3 regions of the Pseudomonas sp. LBUM1649 genome follow, and region 2 is predicted to be linked to each of the others. Evidence: riboswitches for the same ligand, from Rfam matches in the RefSeq annotation. Region 2 holds a riboswitch; each other region holds the start of a gene.
What was found. Region 2 has a riboswitch for cobalamin ahead of cobO (cob(I)yrinic acid a,c-diamide adenosyltransferase). Riboswitches for the same ligand answer to the same signal wherever they lie in the genome.
Positions count from the first base shown of each region.

Region 1: it holds a riboswitch for cobalamin, as region 2 does, so the genes downstream of both, ACA058_RS18195 (CbtB domain-containing protein) here and cobO (cob(I)yrinic acid a,c-diamide adenosyltransferase) in region 2, are expected to answer to the same signal.
Region 3: it holds a riboswitch for cobalamin, as region 2 does, so the genes downstream of both, ACA058_RS13520 (ABC transporter substrate-binding protein) here and cobO (cob(I)yrinic acid a,c-diamide adenosyltransferase) in region 2, are expected to answer to the same signal.

Region 1 covers NZ_CP166807.1:3,922,211-3,926,487, forward strand. The annotation lists gene cobN (cobaltochelatase subunit CobN) at 1-372, opposite strand, end outside; gene cobW (cobalamin biosynthesis protein CobW) at 376-1,458, opposite strand; cobalamin riboswitch at 1,558-1,769, opposite strand; cobalamin riboswitch at 2,025-2,249, shown strand; gene ACA058_RS18195 (CbtB domain-containing protein) at 2,372-2,566, shown strand; gene ACA058_RS18200 (CbtA family protein) at 2,578-3,282, shown strand; gene ACA058_RS18205 (cobalamin biosynthesis protein) at 3,279-3,692, shown strand; gene cobM (precorrin-4 C(11)-methyltransferase) at 3,776-4,277, shown strand, end outside.
Region 2 covers NZ_CP166807.1:1,767,922-1,772,198, reverse strand. The annotation lists gene bluB (5,6-dimethylbenzimidazole synthase) at 1-14, opposite strand, end outside; gene ACA058_RS08200 (cobyrinic acid a,c-diamide synthase CobB) at 11-1,411, opposite strand; gene cobO (cob(I)yrinic acid a,c-diamide adenosyltransferase) at 1,408-2,019, opposite strand; cobalamin riboswitch at 2,102-2,335, opposite strand; gene ACA058_RS08190 (hypothetical protein) at 2,488-3,072, shown strand; gene ACA058_RS08185 (PQQ-dependent sugar dehydrogenase) at 3,140-4,277, shown strand, end outside.
Region 3 covers NZ_CP166807.1:2,879,433-2,883,709, reverse strand. The annotation lists gene ACA058_RS13525 (acetyltransferase domain-containing protein) at 138-1,310, shown strand; cobalamin riboswitch at 1,370-1,564, shown strand; gene ACA058_RS13520 (ABC transporter substrate-binding protein) at 1,713-2,726, shown strand; gene ACA058_RS13515 (FecCD family ABC transporter permease) at 2,723-3,739, shown strand; gene ACA058_RS13510 (ABC transporter ATP-binding protein) at 3,736-4,277, shown strand, end outside.

The DNA of each region.
Region 1 (4,277 bases), 2.2 Mb from region 2:
ACTGAGATCCGGGTCCGGGCGATCATCGCCCGGCACCAGAATCAGCTGCACACCACGCTGCGACAACTCCACCAGCCGCTCGACGCCGTAACGCCAATAGGCAATGCCGCCGTGCAGCGAAATCAGAATGACTTTGGCGTGACGCAGTACTTCGTCGACATACAGATCGACTGAAGCATGATTCTGCACCTGCATCGGGTTGGCCAGGCGCACGCTCGGGTAGTCGTCGGGTAACTGCTGCGCCGCTTCGGCGAGCAGGGCCAGGCTGGAGTCGCCGCTGCACAGGATCACCAGTTCGGCGGGGGTTTGTCCAAGGTCGACAATGTTGTCATCCGACACGAATCCGCCGGGCTGGGTCCTGAGCAGGTGCATGGGTTACACGCTGAGCGCGGCGCGCAATTGCGCTTCGAGCATTGCAGCGTCCAGTGCCTGGCCAATCAACACCAGACGGGTGGTGCGCGCTTCTTCGGCGCCCCACTGACGGTCGAAATGCTTGTCGAAACGGGTGCCCACGCCCTGGATCAGCAGGCGCATCGGTTTGTTCGGGACCGCGGCAAAGCCTTTGACGCGCAGGATGCCGTGCTGAACCACCAGTTGGGTCAGCGCGTCCATCAGCAGACTTTCGTCGGATGCCGGCAGTTCGATGGAGATCGAATCGAAGGCATCGTGATCGTGGTCATCATGCTCCCCCTCAACATCAGCGTCGCCGTCATGGTGATGATCGTGATGGCTGTGGCGGCTGTCGATGTGTTCTTCGGAACCGGCGCCAAGGCCGATCAGCACGTCCAGCGGCAGGCGGCCGCTGCAGGCTTCGATGACTTTCACCGCTGGCGGCAATTCCTCGGCGACTTCCAGGCGCACACGGGCCAGGTCTTCAGGGCTGATCAGGTCGGCCTTGTTGAGGATCACCAGGTCGGCGCTGGACAGCTGGTCGGCGAACAGCTCGTGCAGCGGCGATTCGTGGTCCAGGTTCGGGTCAAGTTTGCGCTGGGCGTCGACCTGGTCCGGGAACGCGGCGAAGGTGCCAGCCGCCACGGCCGGGCTATCGACCACGGTAATCACCGCATCAACGGTGCAGGCGCTGCGGATTTCCGGCCACTGGAAGGCCTGGACCAGAGGTTTAGGCAGGGCGAGGCCGGACGTTTCGATCAGGATATGGTCGAGGTCGCCGCGACGGGCCACCAGTTCGCGCATCACCGGGAAGAACTCTTCTTGTACGGTGCAGCACAGGCAGCCGTTGGCCAGTTCGTAGACACGGCCATTGGCTTCTTCTTCGGTGCAACCGATGGAGCACTGCTTGAGGATTTCGCCGTCAATGCCCAGCTCGCCGAACTCGTTGACGATCACCGCGATGCGGCGGCCCTGGGCGTTGTCGAGCATGTGCCGCAGCAGGGTGGTTTTGCCCGAGCCGAGGAAGCCGGTGACGATGGTGACGGGGAGTTTGGCCAGTGTTTTCATCGGATGCCCTTTGGCAAGGTGGCGGGCATACGGGACGAGAACCGGCTACGCACAAACGCGCCGGAAGCGTTCGCCACCGGATCACCCCGCCCGGTTGTTGTGAGAATCTGTATCGAGGCAGGTCTCCTGGCTGACGGCTGGCCAGTCGTTGGACTGGCGGTTGCTGCGCCTTCCCGCTCGCACCATGGCTGGCGCATGCAGTGGCATGGCAGAAACTGAACCGTTCACAGTTGCGGGGGCAGCCGCGGCATTGACCGCGTTCCCTTCTTAGCTTCGACAAACGCCGAAGAACCTCGAAAGCGCAAGGCTACGCATGGTATTGGGGCGGGTCAATGTCCGATCAGAGAACCTGTGGGCAGGAGCGCTACCTGTGGCGAGGGGATTTAGCGAAACGTCGCACCGCCCCGTTCGGCGGCGAAGCCGTCGCAAAACCTGCTTGTGGGGTATGACAGAAAAATGCAGGGGGCCGCTTCGCAGCCCAACGGGGATAAATCCCCTCGCCACAGGTCCCCTCGCCACAAAGATGAGAACCCTTCCAATTGACGCCCGCCCCTCGCCCATGCTCTCCTACGCATCTTGTTACGGGTGCCCTTCACAGGGTGAAACGGGAAACCGGTGAATCATGTGCTTTACTTCAAGCCATGTCAGTCCGGTGCTGCCCCCGCAACGGTAAACGAGCGAAGCGTCAGATCCACTGTGCCAATGCGGCATGGGAAGGTGACGCTGGAAGGTTTAGGCTAACGCCTGCGCCCCTCGTGAGCCCGGAGACCGGCCCGCAACACAAAGTGACCAACACGATCACTCAAATCAACAAACCCGCGGTGGGCGGGCGCTGTTCGGACTTCTGCGCGCTCGGTCGTGCGGGGCTCTGCTTGCGCTCATATTCCCCGCTGACAGAACAGAGGGAAGCGCCATGTCGATTATCAGCAGCACCGGCCACAGCAGTACCGCCAGCAGCACCACTACCCTGTCCCAACGCCTGATCGCCGCCGTTTGTGCGTCGATCCTCGGCGCTAGCCTTGTGTATTTCGCCGGCTTCTCGCACATCGAAGCCGTTCACAACGCTGCTCACGATACGCGCCACAGTTCCGCGTTCCCGTGCCATTGAGACCTGCCGACATGATCAAGCGTATTGCGCAAACCGCAGGTTTCACCGGGCTGCTGGCCGCCCTGCTGCTGACCTTGCTGCAAAGTTTCTGGGTCGCCCCGCTGATTTTGCAGGCCGAGACCTACGAAAAATCCGAGCCGGCCGCCGTTGAAGTCCACGAACACGCCGCGGGCGTCGCTGCCCACACCCACGACGCCCAAGCCTGGGAGCCGGAAGACGGCTGGCAGCGCGTGCTGTCGACCACTGGCGGTAACCTGGTGGTGGCGGTCGGTTTCGCCCTGATGCTCGCCGGTCTCTATACCCTGTGCGCGCCGACCAAAACCTCCCAGGGCCTGCTCTGGGGCCTGGCCGGTTATGCGACTTTCGTGCTGGCGCCGACCATTGGCCTGCCGCCTGAACTGCCAGGCACGGCGGCTGCCGATCTGGCGCAACGGCAGATTTGGTGGATCGGCACCGCCGCCTCCACCGCAGTCGGCATCGCCCTGATCGTGTTCAGCCGTCACTGGCTGATGAAGATCCTCGGCGTGGCGATCCTTGCCGTTCCGCATGTGATTGGCGCACCGCAACCGCAAGTGCACTCGATGCTCGCCCCGCAAGCCCTGGAGGCGCAGTTCAAAATCGCTTCGCAGCTGACCAACGTCGCGTTCTGGCTGGCCCTGGGCCTGATCAGCGCCTGGTTGTTCCGCCGCAAAAGCGATGGCCAGTACCACGCATGACTGACCTCAGCACAGCGCCGACCCTGGTGGTCGGCCTGGGCTGCCAGCGCGGCTGCCCCGTCAGCACGTTGCGGGCACTGCTCGACCAGGCACTGCAGGCGCACCAGATCGAACTGCATCAGATCAAGGCCCTGGCCAGCATCGATTTGAAGCGCGACGAACCGGCCCTGATCGAACTGGCCGAACAGCTTGGGTTACAGATGCTGTACTTCAGCAGCGAACAATTGGCCGCCTATCAACCGCACCTCAGCCACCATTCGCAGATCGCGTTCGAGCGTACCGGCTGTTACGGCGTGGCGGAAAGTGCCGCTCTGGCATTAGCCGAACAGCTGACCCAGTCACCGGCGAAATTGCTGATCCCGCGACAAAAATATGCCCAGGCCACTCTCGCATTGGCTGGCGCCGCGTAAAATCCTCGATAATCCGCGCATTCGATCATGAGCAATCTTCATCTGAAGCCTTGCCCAGCCCCCATTTTCAACAGGAACCTTTGATGACCGTCTACTTCATTGGCGCAGGTCCCGGCGACCCCGAACTGATCACCGTCAAAGGCCAGCGGCTGATTCGCGGCTGCCCGGTGATCATCTATGCCGGATCGCTGGTGCCCGCCGCCGTGCTGGAAGGACACCGCGCCGAACAGGTGGTCAACAGCGCCGAACTGCACCTGGAACAGATCATCGAACTGATCAAGACGGCCCATGCCAAGGGTCAGGACGTGGCTCGCGTGCATTCCGGAGACCCGAGCCTGTATGGCGCCATAGGCGAGCAGATTCGCCATCTGCGTGAGCTCGATATTCCTTTTGAAATCATTCCCGGCGTCACCGCGACGGCCGCCTGCGCGGCTCTGTTGGGCGCGGAACTGACCTTGCCGGACGTATCGCAGAGCGTGATCCTGACTCGCTACGCCGACAAGACCGCGATGCCCGCGGGCGAAGAACTGGGCAGCCTGGCGCAGCACGGGGCGACCATGGCGATCCATTTGGGGGTCAAGCATC
Region 2 (4,277 bases):
GCGTTGTCGGTCATGGCCTCTTCGCGAGCAGGCTCGCTCCCACAGTGGACCGCATTTCTTCAGGCAATTCACTTACCAATGTGGGAGCGAGCCTGCTCGCGAAGGCGTCCGAACGGTCAGGCGCAAACAGCGCGGCAATCGCCGACGGATTGGACGGAAAATAGAAGTGCACATAAGAGGCTGTCATCCGCCCCTCACGATATACCGCCTCTGCCCCTCGCCCGCCGTTAGGACTCAGACCACGGGCAATCGGCTCAAGCTCGGTACTGGTCAGCGAATGATGATAAGTGTGCCCGCGCAATGAGCCTTCCGGCAGCTCCACCGCTTGCAGAGCCAATGCAGCAAGGCGCTTCTGCATTACCGCATCGCCCTTCAACAAGCCCACCAGCTCTGCACGCGTGCCCTCGACATCGGTCAGCGAATCGAGCAAATAAAGCATGCCGCCGCATTCGGCCAGCAAGGGTTTGCCGGCGGCGTGGTGAGCGCGGATTGCAGTCAGCATCGAGGTGTTCTGCGACAGCGCCACGTGGTGCAATTCCGGGTAACCGCCCGGCAGATAGAGGCTATCAGCGTGTGGCAGCGCGGCGTCACGGATCGGCGAGAAAAACCGCAGTTCGGCCCCCATCGCCCGCAACAAATCCAGGCTCGCGCCATAGGTAAAGGCAAACGCTTCATCACGGGCCACGGCAATGCGCACGCCAGCCAGCAAGGGTTCAACAGTCACCACATCTGGCGCGGCGAATTCCACCGCCGGCGGGAGCGCGACCTCACAACTGCTGGCCAGGGCGTCGGCCGCTGCATCGAGGCGCACATCCAGGTCATTCAACTCACTGGCCTGCACCAGGCCAAGGTGGCGGCTCGGCAATTCGATCCCGATCTCCCGGGACAACGCGCCGTACCAGCGCAGGCCTTCGGTCAGGCTGCCTTCGAGCAGTTGTGCGTGGCGCAGGGTGCCCACGCGGTTGGCCAGCACGCCGGCAAACGGCAAGTCCGGCTGATAGCGCGCCAGGCCCAGGGCCAGTGCACCAAAGGTCTGGGCCATGGCGGTGCCGTCGATCACACCGAGCACCGGCACGCCGAAATGCCGCGCCAGATCAGCACTGGACGGCGTACCATCGAACAGCCCCATGACGCCTTCGATCAGGATCAGGTCGGCGTCGCTGGCAGCCTCCCACAACAGGCGGCGACTGTCCTGCTCGCCGACCATCCACATGTCCAGCTGATACACCGGCGCACCGCTGGCGCGTTCGAGGATCATCGGGTCGAGAAAATCCGGGCCGCACTTGAACACGCGAACCTTGCGTCCCTGGTTACGATGCAACCGGGCCAGCGCGGCGGTCACGGTGGTCTTGCCCTGACCGGACGCCGGCGCGGCAATCAGTACTGCCGGGCAATGAAGAGGTTGATTCACAGCTCGACGCCTTTTTGCGCTTTGATACCGGCCTGGAAGGCGTGCTTGATCATGCCCATTTCGGTGACGGTGTCAGCCAGCTCGACCATCTCCGGCTTGGCGCCGCGACCGGTGACCACCACGTGCTGCATGGGCGGGCGCGCCTGCAAATCGCTGAGCACCTGATCGAGATCGAGGTAGCCGTGCTTGAGGGCGATGTTCAGTTCGTCCAGCACCACCAGGCCGATCGATGGATCGCGCAGCAGTTGCTGCGACACCGCCCAGGCCGCTTCGGCAGCCGCGATGTCGCGCTGGCGATCCTGGGTCTCCCAGGTGAAGCCCTCGCCCATCACATGAAAACGCACCTGCTCGGGGACGCGTCGGAAGAACAACTCTTCGCCGGTGCTGTTGCGCCCCTTGATGAACTGCACCACTCCGCACTGCATGCCATGCCCCATGGCGCGCGCGAGCATGCCGAACGCCGAGCTGCTCTTGCCTTTGCCGTTGCCGGTGAGCACCAGCAGCAGTCCGCATTCGTTCGGGGAATTGGCGATGCGTTCGTCGATCACGGCCTTTTTGCGCAGCATGCGCGCCAGATGACGTTCGTCACGATCAGGGGTATCAGACATGGGGAGCTCTCCGTTGAGGCAGGATTAACGGCGGGCAGGCACAAGAATAGATGGCAAGAAGCCTGGCATCGCCCACCGTGATGCCGCTTGGATGGATCAGGCCGGTCTCCGGGCTCATGAGCGGCGTGATGCCGGACTGCGCGCCTTCCCGCGTCACAGATCGACGCAGTGGCTTCAGACGCAGTTTTCACTCATTTACCGTTGCGGGGGCAGCGCCGGGATCGCAGGGCTTCATCGACTGAAGCGCTCACTCACCGGCTTCCCTGTTTCACTCTGTCGACCCAAGTCACAGAGCACCTGAAACAAGCGGCGAAGGTTAGAGGGTTGGGGGTGGAGCGTCAATTGAAGACGCGGTACCGGAACGAATAACTACCACCCATCCATAAAATGACGTCAATCTTGTGTCACACTCACAGCGGCGATATCAAATAGCCACAACCCCACAATACAAGAACAAGGGTGAGTCCCATGCAAGGCATGATCATCAGCAATCCGAAGCTGGAATTCCTGCGTCGGGTACTGGAACGCTGGTTCGTCTGTATCGACCGCTATAACGCCGTGCGCGGCGACAGCGAGACACCCTACTGGCTCGACGAAAAAGCCAACCTCGGCCTGCTTTCCGCCGCCGCATGGATGGCCGAGATGATCACGCTGCAACAATCGCCCACGCGCAAACAGACCGAAGAAGGCGAACGCAACGGCCGCGCCGATCTGTTTATCGCCACGACCGAAGCACGCGCCTGGCTGCAGACCACCCAACGCTGGCCACGGGTCAACAGCCTGAACCTGACCCAGGCCCTGCAAGACATCACCAGCGACGCGAAAAAAATCAGCTACGCCAGCGACCTGAAAATCGGCTGCCTGTTCGTCGCACCGCACAAGAGCCAACAAGGGACCACCCCCGAAGAACTCCAGGACATGGTCGATGACCTGCAAAAGGAGCACTGCTGCGCCGTGGCCTGGTATTTCCCTTATGCCTACCGCAAACTGCGCAATGAAGCCGGCCACTATCACCCCGGTATCGCCGTGCTGCTCAAGGAAGCTCGCGGCTAGGGTTGAACCATCGGGCTGTCACGCTTCTCTATGATTTAAGTCACTTCATTCATAGGGAATGTCAGCAATGCGCACGTCTCAGCTGGTTTTCGTCATCGCGTTAGCGGGAGGGCTCGCCGCCTGTGGCGAAACCGCCCGCTTGCAAGTCAACGACGGCACCGGGCCGTCCCCCAAGCTCCCGGAACCGAACAAGACACTGTTCCCGACGATGAACATCGCCCCGGCCATCGGCTGGGCGGACGGCGCAAAACCCGTCGCGGCCAGCGGCACTCAGGTCGGCGCATTTGCCGAGAACCTCGATCATCCGCGCTGGCTATACGTGCTGCCCAATGGCGACGTGCTGGTCGCCGAAACCAATGCCCCGCCCAAACCCGATGACAACAAAGGCATCAAGGGCTGGATCACCAAGAAAGTCATGGGGCGCGCCGGTGCCGCCGTGCCGAGCCCGAACCGCATCACACTGCTGCGCGACACCAACCACGATGGCATCGCCGAAACCCGCACGGTATTCCTGGAAAACCTCAACTCGCCCTTTGGCATGACCCTGGTCGGCAGTGACCTGTACGTTGCCGACACCGACCGGCTGTTGCGCTTCCACTATGAAAACGGTGACACGGCAATCAAGTCACAACCGATCAAAGTCGTCGACCTGCCGGGGGGCACCCTGAATCACCACTGGACCAAAAACGTCATCGCCAGCAAGGACGGCAGCAAGCTGTACGTCACGGTGGGCTCCAACAGTAACGTCGGCGAAAACGGCATGGACCAGGAGCAAGGGCGCGCGGCGATCTGGGAAGTGGATCGCGCTACCGGTAACCACCGGATCTTCGCTTCAGGCCTGCGCAACCCCAACGGCATGGCCTGGGAGCCACAAAGCGGGGCGCTGTGGACGGCCGTCAACGAGCGAGACGAAATCGGCAGCGACCTCGTGCCGGACTACATCACCTCGGTCAAAGATGGCGGCTTCTATGGCTGGCCATTCAGCTATTACGGCCAGCACATCGACATTCGGGTCGAACCGCAAAACCCCGACCTGGTGGCCAAGGCGATTGCCCCGGACTACGCGGTGGGCCCCCACACCGCCTCACTGGGCCTGACATTCGCCGAAGGCAACAGGTTGCCGGCGCAGTTCAAGGAAGGCGCATTCATCGGCCAACATGGCTCATGGAACCGCAAGCCGCACAGCGGTTACAAAGTGATTTTCG
Region 3 (4,277 bases), 1.1 Mb from region 2:
GATAAAAAAACTCATTGGGCGAGCAGCCCAGGTTAACTAACTAGCCCACAAACCAACATTATATGTTACGTTATATCAACACATTGGCTGTCGGTTGTTTACCGGCAGAGTGATCCACCCCCTGCCTGCGACTTTCGATGACAAACCTTGTTCAGATCCCGCCCATCACCAGCCTAAGCCAGCGCCTGATGTCCATCGATGCCCTCAGGGGCTTGGTGATCATATTCATGCTGCTGGATCACGTGCGCGAGACGTTTTTTCTGCACCGCCAGGTCGCCGACCCGATGCTCATCGACAGCACTGAGCCGACGTTGTTTTTCAGCCGGACGCTCGCCCATTTATGTGCGCCGGTGTTCGTGCTTCTCACTGGACTGTCCGCTTACCTGTACGGCGAAAAGCACCAGGGCAAGAACGATGTATCGATGTTCCTGTTCAAGCGTGGCCTGTTCCTGGTTGTGCTGGAGTTCACCCTGGTGAATTTCGCCTGGACCTTCCAGTTCCCCCCCACTGTGATTTACCTGCAGGTGATCTGGGCGATTGGTGTCAGCATGATTGCCCTCGCTGCACTGGCCTGGCTACCTCGGCCAATCCTGTGTGTCCTGGGTCTTGTCATCGTCGGCGGGCACAACCTGCTCGATCCCCTGCACTTCCCGGCCGGATCGGCGCTGCACCTGCCTTGGGCCATTTTGCATGATCGCGGCTGGATCGATTTCTCCGACAACTTGCGCCTGCGCAGTTCCTACCCCGTGCTGCCGTGGATCGGCGTCATCGCCCTGGGTTACTGCATCGGCCCCTGGTTCGCACGCTCAACCTCGGCCGCCGTGCGTCAGCGCTATCTGTTGCTGGCTGGGGCCAGCGCATTGATCGGCTTCATCACCCTGCGCCTGGTCAACGGTTATGGCGAGGCACATTGGGTGGTTTATGAAAACACCACACACACCCTCATGAGTTTTTTCAACATCACCAAATACCCACCTTCCCTGCTGTTCCTGTGTCTGACGCTAGGCGTGGGGCTGTTGCTGCTGCTTGGCTTTGAGCGGGCCCGGCAACACAAGTGGATCAGCACCCTGGCGGTATTTGGTGCGGCACCGATGTTCTTCTACTTGCTCCATCTTTATGTGCTGAAAATGCTGTATCTGCTCAGCGTGGCGTTGTTCGGTCTGAATCAGGGCGACTACTTCGGCTTCGACGGCATGTGGGCCGTGTGGCTGACGGCCGTGCTCCTGGCTGCATCGCTGTATCTGCCGGTGCGCTGGTTCGCCGCACTGAAGGCGCGTCGTCGCGATATCGGCTGGCTCAAATACTTCTGATCGGGACTTCTTATCGGGGCTTCTGATCAAGAGATGGGTTCGCCTCGGGCGGCATGATCGACTACCATGCCGCCGCCGGTTCCCAAATGGGATTAATAGGGAATCCGTGATGCTGCCAACGCATCAAACGGAACTGCCCCCGCAACTGTAGGTGCCGAGCCTGCTCCTGAACTGCCACTGGGATCGATTCCCGGGAAGGCTGGAGCACGCCATGACGCATCAGTCAGGAGACCTGCCGGCCAAGCAACAAATCACTAACCGGCGGGGTGTCCGGGAAGGACATCCTTGCGCGCGCGTCACTCAGGTGATCGGGCCTTGCACTGCTTTTTCGGCAGCGCTCGATGATGTGTTTTCCAGACCTTGCACCCTTGCTGCGTGTACGGTTCAAATGGAGATTGCATCATGCTGTTGCCGCGCTTTTTCGCCCTCGTCACAGGCCTGGGTGTTTCTTCCCTCGCCTATGCCTCCCCCACTCATTACCCGCTGACGATTGAGAACTGCGGCAGCACACTGACGTTCGCGCAGGCCCCCGCCCAGGCTGTGACGATCGGCCAGGCCGGCACCGAAATGCTCTTTGCCTTGGGACTCGGTGACAAACTGGTCGGTACTTCGCTGTGGTTCAATGATGTACTGGGTCAGTACAAGGCGCAAAACGACAAGACCGAACGCCTGGCCGATAACGAGCCGAGTTTCGAGTCGGTGATCGGCAAACGCCCGGAACTGGTCGCCGTCGAGCTGGAATGGATGGTCGGCCCGCAAGGCGCAGTCGCTACCCGCGAGCAGTTTCACGAACTGCAGATTCCGACCTATCTCATGCCCTCGGACTGCGAGTCTAAGGACAACCTGGTGGGTGCCGATGGCACCCGCCTGCAGCCGTTTCGTATTGAAAGCATCTACAAAAGCATCACCCAGCTGGCTGAGGTTTTTGATGTCCAGGCGCGTGCACAGCAGCTGAACGCGCAACTGCAGGCCAGCTTGGCCAAGTCCATTGCCTCTGTGCAAGACAAAGACCTTACGCACACCAGCGCGCTGGTCTGGTTTTCCAGTGCCAGTCTGGATATCGATCCCTATGTCGCCGGGCACAAGGGCATTCCCGACTTCATGCTGGGCACCTTGGGCGTGCGCAATGTGGTGCAGTCCGACGAAGAGTGGCCAACCGTTGGCTGGGAAACCATCGCCAAGGCCAACCCGACGTTTCTGGTCATCGCCCGCATGGATCGCCGTCGTTTCCCGGCCGATGACTATCAAAAAAAGCTGGAATTCCTGCGTAGCGATCCCGTGACCCGCAACATGGACGCCGTGAAAAACAACCGCATCATTATCCTCGACGCCATGGCCATGCAGGCCAGCGTGAGAATGTTCGACGGTCTCGAATCGCTGGCAACGGCCATCAACAGCTACGACCTGCCAAAATGACCGCGACGCTGATTCGCACTCTGCTGGCACTGGTGATACTGCTTCTGGCCGTGATTGCCGGTGTGGCCATCGGTGAAACCCGCATCGAGCCCAGTGTGGTGTTCCAGGTGCTGGCCAACAAACTGTGGACGGCCGGTTACGCCCTCGATCCCATCGACGAGGGCATCGTCTGGAACTACCGCCTGACTCGCGCGCTGGTGGCGGCGGCTTGCGGGGCGGGCCTGGCGACCTGCGGGGTGATCCTGCAATCGCTGCTGCGTAACCCGTTGGCCGATCCTTACCTGCTCGGCATTTCCGCGGGGGCCTCGACGGGGGCGGTGCTGGTGGCGTTGCTGGGCTTGGGTGCCGGGGCGATTTCGATGTCGGTCGGGGCGTTTTCCGGTGCCGTCGCTGCCTTCGCCGTCGTTGTGTTGCTGGGCCGTGCCAGTGGTTCGCCTGGCAGTACCGGGCAGATCATCCTGGCGGGGATTGCCGGCTCGCAACTGTTCAATGCGCTCACGGCGTTCTTGATCACCAAGTCGGCCAGTTCCGAACAGGCTCGCGGCATCATGTTCTGGTTGCTGGGCAATCTCAGTGGCGTGCGCTGGCCCTCCGTGTGGCTGGCCGTACCGATTGCGATAGCCGGTCTCGCGGTTTGCCTGTGGCACCGGCGTGCGCTGGATGCCTTCACCTTTGGCGCCGACTCCGCGGCCTCGCTCGGCATTGCGGTACGTCCTGTGCAATTTCTGTTGATCAGTTGTGCCGCCTTGGTGACGGCGGTGATGGTGTCGATTGTCGGCTCCATCGGTTTTGTTGGACTGGTCATACCCCACGCCGCAAGGCTGTTGCTGGGCACTCGGCATACGCGCCTGCTGCCGGCCAGCGCGCTGGGCGGTGCGGTGTTTCTGATTGCCGCCGATGTTCTGTCCCGGACGCTGATCAAGGGCCAGGTGATTCCGGTTGGCGTGATCACTGCATTGGTCGGCGCGCCAGTGTTCGCGCTGATCCTGGTCGGTCGGAGGAATGCCCGATGAATGCTGCTGCGCCTGTTATCGACGAACCCGTATTGAGTTGTTCCGGCATCGGATTCTCTATCCGCGATGTTGAATTACTGCACGAGATCCACTTGGACATTCGTCGTGGCGAAACCCTGGGTCTTATCGGGCCCAACGGTTCGGGAAAATCCACGCTGCTCAAACTGCTGGCCGGCGTGCGTCTCCCCAGCCGGGGAGCCATCCATCTCACCGGCCAAAGCCTCAAGGCACTGTCGCGGCGAACCATCGCACAAACCCTGGCGGTGGTTGAACAGCAAGCCGACACACTGGATGCGATCCGTGTGTTCGATGCCGTGGCCCTGGGCCGAACGCCGTGGCTGTCGGCCTTGAGTCCATGGTCGAAGGCGGACGATGACATCGTCCATCAAGCCCTGCACGACGTGGATGCGACGCACCTGAGCAGGCGCACCTGGCGTAGCCTCTCTGGTGGCGAGCGTCAGCGTGTGCATATCGCGCGTTCCCTGGCCCAGCGCCCGCAGATCCTGCTGCTGGACGAACCGACCAATCACCTGGATAT